DNA from 2 places in the Nocardia sp. NPDC004718 genome. Region 2 is predicted to be linked to the other one. Evidence: riboswitches for the same ligand, from Rfam matches in the RefSeq annotation. Region 2 holds a riboswitch; the other holds the start of a gene.
What was found. A riboswitch is a leader RNA that binds a small molecule or an ion and turns the genes downstream of it on or off. The one in region 2 is predicted to bind S-adenosylmethionine.
Positions count from the first base shown of each region.

Region 1: it holds a riboswitch for S-adenosylmethionine, as region 2 does, so the genes downstream of both, ACWEH3_RS29970 (ATP-binding cassette domain-containing protein) here and ACWEH3_RS08955 (aminotransferase class V-fold PLP-dependent enzyme) in region 2, are expected to answer to the same signal.

Region 1 is NZ_JBSGCA010000055.1:5,824-10,867, forward strand. Features, by position in the region: gene ACWEH3_RS29955 (glycosyltransferase) at 1-684, shown strand, start outside; gene ACWEH3_RS29960 (hypothetical protein) at 711-1,418, opposite strand; SAM riboswitch class I at 1,804-1,897, shown strand; gene ACWEH3_RS29965 (hypothetical protein) at 1,909-2,109, opposite strand; partial or broken gene ACWEH3_RS29970 (ATP-binding cassette domain-containing protein) at 2,106-2,294, shown strand; gene ACWEH3_RS29975 (GNAT family N-acetyltransferase) at 2,353-2,868, shown strand; gene ACWEH3_RS29980 (LLM class flavin-dependent oxidoreductase) at 2,865-3,977, shown strand; gene ACWEH3_RS29985 (ABC transporter substrate-binding protein) at 3,974-5,044, shown strand, end outside.
Region 2 is NZ_JBSGCA010000008.1:128,648-133,691, reverse strand. Features, by position in the region: gene ACWEH3_RS08960 (Pls/PosA family non-ribosomal peptide synthetase) at 1-1,377, opposite strand, end outside; SAM riboswitch class IV at 1,911-2,024, shown strand; gene ACWEH3_RS08955 (aminotransferase class V-fold PLP-dependent enzyme) at 2,072-3,391, shown strand; gene ACWEH3_RS08950 (helix-turn-helix domain-containing protein) at 3,316-3,816, shown strand; gene ACWEH3_RS08945 (flavin reductase family protein) at 3,827-4,378, opposite strand; gene ACWEH3_RS08940 (YbaK/EbsC family protein) at 4,514-4,990, opposite strand.

The DNA.
Region 1 (5,044 bases), on a different contig from region 2:
CGCGCACGACGCGCCGCGTTGGTCTCCCCCTGGCCCCTGCAAGTGGCAGGCTCGGTGGCGGAGGCGCTGGTGCAGCCCCTGCTGTGCTGGTCGTGGGCCTCGACGCTGCCGGTCACCGCGGCCGACCGGAGCCTTCGACCCGCCACGGCGGTGGCGTGCGGGCAGTTCCTCGTGTTCGACAACGTCGCGTACCGGTCGGTGGGCGGCCACACGGCGGTGGCCGGAAGCGTCACCGAGGACCTCGACATCGCCCGTACGCTGCGGCGAGCCGGTCACTCCACGGTTCTGGTGGCCGCGGGACCGCTGGCCCGCACCAGGATGTATCGCGACGCCGCGGAATTGGACGCGGGCTACTCCCGCTGGCTCTGGTCGGCCTACGACGGCACGATAAGGGGTGGAGCGGCGGTGGGACTGGTTGCCGCCCTTGCCTATTGGGTGCCGCCCGCAGTGGCGGTGTTCGGCCGCGGGGCGCACCGCCGGGCGGGCCTGATCGGCTGGCTCGCCGCCGTCGCCGGGCGACTGCTGGCCCGCTCGACCGAAACCGGCGGCCCACTGAAACCTTCGGACCTGTCTGCCGCCGTCGCGCATCCGGTATCGGTGGCGGTGTATCTGCTGCTGTGGGTGCGGTCACACCTGGCCCGTCGCCGCGGCACGGCGCGCTGGAAAGGTCGGCCGCTGCCCTGAGCGACCGTGCCGCGGTGACGGAAATCTCATGGCACCGGGGTGATTCCCACCGTCGGCAGGAAGAAGCAGGACTTGGCGCCGTTCTGCACCGTGCCGAACATCGCGGCGAGCACGGTGCCCTTCCCGGTGTCCACCGGGACCGCGCGCACCCCGCCCATCGGGAGGGACGCGACGAGGAAGTCCCGGATCGCCTGCTCGGCCGCGGGCCGCTGGTCCGGCGGAACGGCCGCGGGAACCATCGAACGCGCGACCTCCGGCAGCGGCCCCATGGCGGCCGTGCCGCTGCGGCCGGTATTCAAATTCAGCCAGCTCACCTGCATTCCCGCGGTATTCGGGCCGTCCGGGCCGAGCCCGTAGGGCACGAAGGTGAACATGGCCTGCCCGGCCTTGACGGCGCTGAGGTCCTGGCCGGGAATCTGGACTGTGGTCTTCGGCCACGGCCCTGGAATGGCGCCTGCCACGGCGGGCGCCAGACCGGCCGTGGTGTTGTCGAGGCAGAACGCCGACGCGCTCGGGTACGCGAACGGCTGGATACCGAGCGCGCGCAACGCGTCGAGCGCGGCTTGATACGCGCCGAACAGGTCACCGGGGGCGGCGATCGGCACGGAGTCCTCGGGGAACGCGGGAATCGTGGCATCCGGAGCCGCGAACGCGGCCCCCGGCCCGGCGAGCACGAAGGCGATCGAACTGGTCGCGACAGCGGACAACTGGGTCAGACGGCGCAATATGTTCACGAAACCTCCTCATCGGCGGAACGATCGAGGGGGACAGTACTCCGGCAAACGCAATCAGCAGCCGGGATTGCACACAGCAATTTCGTGGCGAGTCCTGTTTGCCCGGAACGGACCTCCGCGTAGCCCACCGGCGTTCCCCAGCGTCGGCGATAGCCGTATGCTGCATCGGACCATCCCAGTCCGGCGCCACGCGCCCGGGATCGGCGAAGCGCGGAAACTCACCTCGCCCTCGGCAGAGCAGCGCACGCCCGGTTACTAAAAAGATCCGATGAATCGGCGTCGACAAGATCTACGCTCACGGTGATTACTTCTCTTGTTCCAGGCTTCCCTTGCTGGGCATCATGATTCGGCTCGCCCCTGACATCCGTTGACAGGGGGTCGGCGCCAACCATCCAGAGCGACCGAGAGACCTGGCTCGTCGACGTCGCAGCAACCCCCCGGTCACCGGGTGCGGGTGCTTCCGCCGGGACCGATGGAGGAACCGAAGTGATCATCGAGGACCCGTCATGAGCACGTCCACCGCGCCGGACGCCGCCCCCGAGGCCGCCGCGCCGACCGAACCGGACCCGACCGGAACACCGGCCCCCGCCGAGACCGGCGCGACGCCGACCGTCGCGAAGACCCGGCATCCCTGGCGCTGGGTGATCAGTGCCGCCGCGCTGATCCTGCTCGCCCAGTTCGTGCACGGCACGCCTGCTGCTGGATCGGGTCGGCATCGGACACCTGGCGGACGCGTATCCGCGCAGGCTGTCGGGCGGGCAGCAGCAGCGGGTGGCGATCGCTCGCGCGCTGGCGCTGCGCCCCCGCGTGATCCTGTTCGACGAGCCCACCTCCGCGCTGGACCCGGAACTGGTCGGCGAAGTGCTCGACGTGATCGGTCCGCGATCTGGCGCACGGCGGCACCCGCCCGGCCTGCCGAAGAAGCGCTGAGCCGATGACACAACCGCTCTCGACCCCGACACTGCGCGTGCACCGGGTCGCCCAGGACGACCCCCTGGCCGCGCCCCTGCTGGCCGAACTCGCCCTCGAGTACAGCAGCCGCTACGGTCGCACGCCCGGCGAGGTGCACGTCTCGTTGCGCGAGCACCCGGCCACCGCGTTCGCGCCGCCGCACGGCGCGCTGCTGGTCGTCACCCGCGACGGAGAAGTGGTGGCGGGCGGTGCGTTCCAGCGCTACGACGCGCACACCGCGGAGCTGAAGCGGATCTGGACCTCGCGGGAGCACCGCAGGCAAGGGCTCGGACTGTTCGTACTCGAGCGGCTGGAAGCCGAGATCGCGCGCCGCGGCTACCGGCGGATCTACCTGACCACCGGACCGCGTCAGCCCGAAGCGGTCGCCCTCTATCTCGCCGCCGATTACCGCGCGCTCTACGACCCGGCTCTGCCCGCGGAACAGATCGGGCCGCATCCCTTCGAGAAGCAGCTGCCCGCGCTGGGAGCGATCGCGTGAAGTTCCTGCTGTTCACCTTGGTCACCCGGGTACCCGATCCGCGGACCGGCCGCCTGCCCGGCACCCGGGAACGCCTGCGCGACGTCGTCGGCCAGGCGCGGCTGGCCGAGGAACTGGGTTACGACGGGTTCGCCGTCGGCGAGCGGCACGAGGATCCGTTCCTGTCCGCCGCGCCGCCGGTCATCCTGTCCCACCTGGCCGCCCTCACCTCGCGGATCACGCTGTTCACCGCGGTGACCACGCTGAGCCTGCTCGACCCGGTGCGCGCCTTCGAGGATTACTCCACGCTGGACAACCTGTCCGGCGGGCGGCTCGAGCTGATCATCGGCAAGGGCAACGGCGCCGCACAGGCGCAGCTGTACCACGTCACGCCCGACGACCAGTGGGACCGCAATCGCGAAGGCTACGAACTGTTCCGCGCCCTGTGGGCCGGTGACAACGTGACCTGGTCGGGGCGCTTCCGTCCGCCGCTGCGCGAGGCCAAAGCACTGCCGCGGCCGTGGCAGCCGAAGATCCGGATCTGGCACGGCAGCGCCACCAGCCGCGAATCGGTGGAACTGGCCGCGCGCCACGGTGATCCACTGTTCTCGGCGAACGTCACCAACCCGATCGAGCCGTATGCCGAGCTGGTGCGCCACTATCGGGAACGCTGGGCGTTCCACGGCCACGACCCCGCCGACGCGCTGGTCGGCGCGGGCACCACCGGATTCCAGGTGTCGCGCACCTCGCAGGAGGCGCTCGCGGCCTACGGGCCGATCTTCGAAGCGCGGCTGGCGCTGGCGCGCGAACGCGGGCTGCCGGTGGTGTTCGAGACCCTCGACGACTACGTGGCCCGCAGTTCGGCGCTGATCGGCAGCCCGGAGCAGGTGATCGACAAGGTCGGCCGCCAGCACGCGCACCTCGGCCACGAGGTGATCCACCTGTCCGCCGAACGCGACGGCCGCCCCGAGCGGCAGTACCTGGACGGCCTCGAGCTGTTCCAGGCCGAGGTGGCGCCCGAATTGCGCCGCCGCATTCCCAGCCGACCGTTGGCGACCGGTGTCGCCGACGCCGACCCCGACCAGGGCGAGGAACTCGCCCGCCCCGAAGTATCTGGAGTTGCCCCGTGATCCGAACCCGTCACCGAATCGTCGCGCTGGCCGGCGCGCTCGCCGCGGCCACCACCGTGGCCGCCTGCGGCAGTGATTCGGCCGCGCCCGGCGGCGACGCGGGCCCGCCCCAGCCGGGCGGTGTACTGCGCTACGGCCTGTCCCAGGCGCCGACCTGCTCGGATCCCGCCCAGGCGGGCACCAATCAGACGCTCTACGTCGCCCGGCAGATCGTGGATTCGCTGACCGACCAGGACCCGGCCACCGGCGAGCTGAAGCCGTGGCTGGCGCAGAGCTGGGAGACGAGCCCCGACGCGAAAGTCTTCACCTTCCACCTCGTCGACGGCGTCACCTTCAGCGACGGCACGCCGCTCACCGCCGAATCGGTCCGCAACACGTTCGATTCGGTCGTGAAGATCGGCTCGGGCAAGGCGCCGCTGGGCAGCAGCTACCTCACCGGCTACGTCGGGACCACGGCCGTGGACCGGCTCACCGCCCGGGTCGAGTTCAGCAAGCCCAACGCACCGTTCCTGCAGGCGTCCTCGACCGCGGCGCTCGGCATCCTGGCCGACGTGACCACGGCCAAGCCTGCCGAGCAGCGCTGCCTCGGCGACAACGTCGGCAGCGGACCGTTCACCTACGCGGCCTACCGCCAGGACGCCGCGGTGACGCTGGCCAAACGGACCGGCTACCACTGGGGTTCGGCGGTGTTCGCCCATCGGGGCGAGGCCTACCTGGACAAGATCGAGTTCACCGTGGTGCCCGAATCCGGCGTCCGCACCGGCAGTCTCGCCTCCGGGCAGCTGGACGCGATCAGCGACGCGCTGCCGCAGGACGCTCCGCAGATCGAGGCGGCGGGTGGCCGGGTGCTCAGCACCGCCAACCCGGGTGTGCCGTTCGGCTTGCAGCTCAACGTCACCAGAGGTCCGTTGCGCGATCCGGCGGTGCGCCGGGCCCTGCTGCCCGCCATCGATCGCAAGCAACTGGTCGACACCGTGCTCGGCCCGCAGTTCAAGCCCGCCACCAGCACACTCGCCAGCACCACACCCGGCTACACCGACCTCTCCGCACGTCTGGCCTACGACCCG
Region 2 (5,044 bases):
GAAATCCGGTCCTGGTCCGGTCAGATAGCCGACCAGTAGCTTGTTGCCCGCTTTTGTGGTGCGGATGGCCGTCGCGGCGCCGGTGACTCCGGGCAGGTGTTGCAGAGCGTTATCGATCTCGCCGAGTTCGATGCGCCGCCCGCCCAGCTTGATCTGATCGTCGGCGCGGCCGAGGAAGACCAGACCGGCGCTGTCGTTGCGCACCAGGTCGCCGCTGCGGTACGCGCGCTCCCAGCCGACGGAGGCCAGCGGCGCGTACTTCTCGGCGTCCTTGGCCGGGTCGAGGTAGCGGGCCAGCCCGACGCCGCCGATCACCAGTTCGCCGGATTCCCCCTCGGCCACCGGGTTACCCGCCGCATCGACGACGACCAGATCCCAGCCGTTGAGCGGCAATCCGATTCGGATCGGCCACTGACCGTCCAGCCGCGCGGCGCAGGCGACGACCGTGGCTTCGGTGGGACCGTAGGTGTTCCACACCTCGCGCGCCACATCACCGTTTCCGGCGACACGCTCGGCGAGTTCCGGCGGGACGGCCTCGCCGCCGAAGATGAGCAGGCGCACCGCCTCCAGCGCCTCGACCGGCCAGGTCGCCGCCAGGGTCGGGACGGTCGAGACCACGGTGATCCGCCGCCGCACCAGCCAGGGACCGAGATCGGCGCCGGTGCGCACCAGTTCACGCGGAGCGGGCACCAAGCAGGCGCCGTTGCGCCAGGCCAGCCACATCTCCTCGCAGGACGCGTCGAAGGCGACCGACAATCCGGCGAGCACACGGTCACTCGGACCGATCGGGGCGTCCGGAAGGAACAGGTCGGCTTCCGCGTCGACGAAGGCGGCCGCGTTGCGGTGGGTGACGGCAACGCCTTTCGGCGTGCCGGTGGAACCCGAGGTGAAGATGATCCAAGCGTCGTCGCGGGGAGTCGGCAGCGTCGACCAGCCTTCCTCGCGCTGCTCTTCCGCCGCGCGGATGCCCGCGGCGGTGGTCTCGATGCCCGCCGCGGTCACGATCGCGGTGACCTGCGCCTCGCCGAAGACCAGTTGGGCGCGCTCGTCCGGGTCGTCTGCGTCGACCGGCACGTAGGCCGCGCCGGAGTACAGGACGGCGAGGATGGTCACGTAGAGCTCACGGGTGCCCGACGGTATGCGTACGCCGACCCGGTCGCCCGGTCGCACACCAGCGGTGGCGAGACGGGCCATGGTCTTCTCGATCTCGACGACCAGCTCCAGGTAGGAGAGCACTACTCGGCCGTCATCGATGGCAGGGGCGTCGGGGTGGGCGAGCGCCGTCGCGGTCAGGATGTCGACCAGTGTCCTGGCTTCCGGCGCGCGGTCACCACGCGACAACGGGCCCGCGGGCGCGTCGACGTCTGTCTCGAGCATGGTGCTCTGCGCACCTCCCATCGACTCGCCTCACACTTTCCCGTTGTTGTGTCATAGCTGGGTTACCAAAGGGCAAACGCCACGATGGCCAGTTGTCCACGGTACCCGGGGTTGTCGTCGTTCGTTGTTCACCGCAGCGGGCGCCGGATCGGCGGGCGCTGTGCGCGTTGTTGCAGGTGGGATCGATATTCGCCGCCGCGACAGGCCGATCGCTGGTCGGTCCGCCGTCCCTCGGGTTCGCCGGGAGATCGCTCGTGTGCGGGTGTGATTCCGCTCATCGAAGCGGTGCGGACCTCGGGATGGGCACGTGCGGCGTGGAGGCTCGTGGCGCCGGCGACCGGTCCGCCGCCTCGGAGCGCGGTCGAAGGCGTCAGTTGCCGAGGGGCGCGTGGGATGTCGAGGCAGCGGCTCGCGGGCGGTCGTCGGGATGCTTGTAAAGGCTCACGCCTGGTGGTTATCTCCACGCGGTGCTCCTGGGACTCGGGGTCGAACGTGGTTGACAGCGCCGGGGCGCTTCTGCCACCCTCGGGTCAGGTCATGAGTGCCAGCGCGAAGCCCCGGCTTGCTGGCCGGCAACCCTCCTCCGCGGTGGGGTGCTCCGGGTGACGACCCGGCCGCCGCCCGACCGGGCGCGGCAAGCGCGGACTCGACGAATCATTCGATTGCGGGTCCCTTAGCCGACGGGATTCACGTGATGACTACCACTGTCGACAACACCTGTGCCGCTCTCGCCCGGGTCTCCGGCGACGAATTGCTCGTTCCGCTGGTGCAAGGCGGAACGGCCACCTACGCCAACTTCGACTACGCGGCGAGCGCGCCGGCGTTGACGCAGGTCACCGACCGGGTACAGCAGTTGCTGCCGTACTACGCGAGCGTGCATCGCGGCGCGGGCTACGCCTCCCGGATCTCCACCGAGTGCTACGAGGCCGCCCGCGGGTCGGTCTCCCGGTTCCTCGACGCCGCCGACGATCAAGTGGTGGTGTTCACCCGCAACACCACCGACTCGCTGAACCTGCTCGCGTCCTGCGTGCCCGGCGACACCGTGGTGCTCGACATCGAGCACCACGCCAACTTCCTGCCCTGGACCAGGCGGGGCAGGCGGGTCGTGCAGGCCGCCGACACGGTGGAGGAGACCATCGGCAGGCTGGTCGCCGAACTGTGCAGCAGGCCCGCCGCACTGCTCGCGGTGACCGGTGCGTCGAATGTGACCGGCGAGGTGCTTCCGCTGGAGCGGCTGGCCACCGTCGCGCACCAGTGCGGCGCCCGAATCCTGGTCGACGCGGCCCAGCTGGCCCCGCATCGTCGAATCAGCCTGCGCGCCAGTGAGATCGACTACCTGGCGTTCTCCGGCCACAAGCTGTACGCGCCGTTCGGCGCGGGTGTGCTGGTGGGCAGACGGGATTGGCTCGACGCGGCGCGGCCCTACCTCGCCGGCGGGGGCGCGGTGCGTGAGGTGAGTACCGACGCGGCCGAGTGGGCGCCCGCTCCGCAGCGGCACGAAGCCGGGTCGCCGAACGTGCTCGGCGCCGCCGCGCTGGCCGCCGCCTGTGACGCGCTCTGTGTCATCGACGCCGAAACCCTTGCCGCGCACGAACATCAGCTCGCCGACCGTCTCCGCGACGGCTTGGCCGAGATTCCTGGCGTTCGGCTGTTGCGCATCTGGACCGACAGCCCCGACTCCGTCGGCATCGTCGCGTTCACTCTGGACGATTTCGCCCCCGGCCAGGTCGCCGCCTATCTTTCCGCCGAACACGGTATCGGCGTCCGCGACGGACGCTTCTGCGCCCACCCGCTGCTCACCCGTCTCGGCTTGGACGGCGCACTGCGCGCGAGCATCGGCCTCGGCACCACCTCCGCCGACGTGGACCGCCTGATCGATGCCATCGCCACCCTCGTGGCGACGGGCCCCACCTGGAACTACGCCGCCGAGAACGGCGTATGGAACCCCACCCCGGAAACGCGCCCCTTCACCTCCACCGCCCCCACCGGCGCGGCTCCCTGCCTCGTGGGCTGAAACGACGCTTGTTCCTCGATCTCGTCGAAAAGGGCACTAAGGATCCCAGGCGATATAGCATTGATGCTATGGGCGACGAGCGCTCGACCGCTGCATCGCGGAGCGGCATACGGCCGAGGAGGATGAGATCAATGGCTGAGCGTGGTGATTGGGCGGAAATCAGGACCCGCCGGATGAAGGAACCCGGCGCCGCGGAGGCTTATGAAGCGGCTCGGTTGGCTTATGAACTGGGGCGGACAATTCGGCGGATGCGCGAGGAGCGGGGCTGGAGTCAGACCGGGCTGGCCGATGCCGCAGGTATGACCCAGTCCGCGGTCGCCAGGTTCGAGGCGGGTGGGACGGTGCCCAGCCTTCCTGTGCTGGAGCGGCTGGCCCGTGCGCTCGACGCCGAGTTGGTGGTGCAGGTGCGGCCGAGGGTGGCGTAGCGAACTCGGGTCAGTCGCCGAGGGCGGTCGGCCGGTAGTAGCGGCCGTTGTAGTACAGCAGCGGTGCGGCGGAGGGCTTCTCGTCGGTGTTGTCGTGTACCCGGGTGACCAACCCGACGACGAAGGTGTGGTCGCCGATGGGGATCAGTTGGTGCACGGTGGCGCGTAGCCAGATGGGGGTGCCGTGCAGGACGGGTTCGCCGGTGTCGAGGGCGGTCCACAGAGATCGGTCGGTGAAACGCTCCTCCGCCGTTCGGGAGAACCGGTGGGCCAGGTGCTGCTGGTGTTCGCCCAGGAAATGGATGACGACGGACTCGGCGTCCAGCATGCCGGACAGGCTGGAGGAGGTGTGCGCGATGTTGAACGACACCAGCGGCGGGTCCAGCGACAGCGAGGCGAAGGAAGTCGCGGTGAAGCCGACCGGCCCTTGCGGCGAACGCAGCGTGACAACGGTGACGCCGGCCGGATAGTGGCGCATCGACGCACGATATTGCTCCGCGGTGATGCCGCTCAGATCGTCCGGAACCTGTAGTTCCGTCTCGGGCCGTGGTGCTTCGGTCACAACACGAAACTACGCGGCTCTCGCGGCCCGCGGCGGTGGCACATGTCGAGCGCGACCCGGTTGTCATTGGACCGGGCGGATGTCGAGTATCGAAGTTTCGCGGCGTCCGGCACGATCTCGCGACGTCGGCGCCGGTCAGTCGACGTCGATCGGAAGACCCGCGGTGATTCGCAGCAGCTCCGGGAACGACGTGCGGAAAATGGTGTTCGGATGCCCGCCCGCCGCCCATACCTCCCGATGGTGCGCCAGCGCGTTGTCGACCCAAGTGGGCAGGTTGGTCGGGTGGCCGACCGGTGCGACGCCGCCGATGGGCTGACCGGTCACCTGGCGCACCATGTCGGCGGGGGCGCGGGTCAGCGTCCCTTCCAGACGCGCGCCGGTCTTCGCCAGGTCGACCTGATGCGCGCCCGAGACCAGCAGCAACACCGGGTCGTCGTCGAGCAGGAACACCAGTGACTTCGTGATCGCCCCCACGTCGACGCCGAGCGCCCGCGCGGCGTCGTCGGCGGTGTGGGTGGGCTCCGGCTGGGCCACGATGAGACCGTGATGGCCCCGGGAGATGAGGGTGTCCGCGACTCGGCAGGCGACCGGTGGCAATGACGACCTGCGCATCCCACCAGGGTAGAGCGATTGCGGTCGGGACGCCGGGGAAGTCACGCGGTCGGC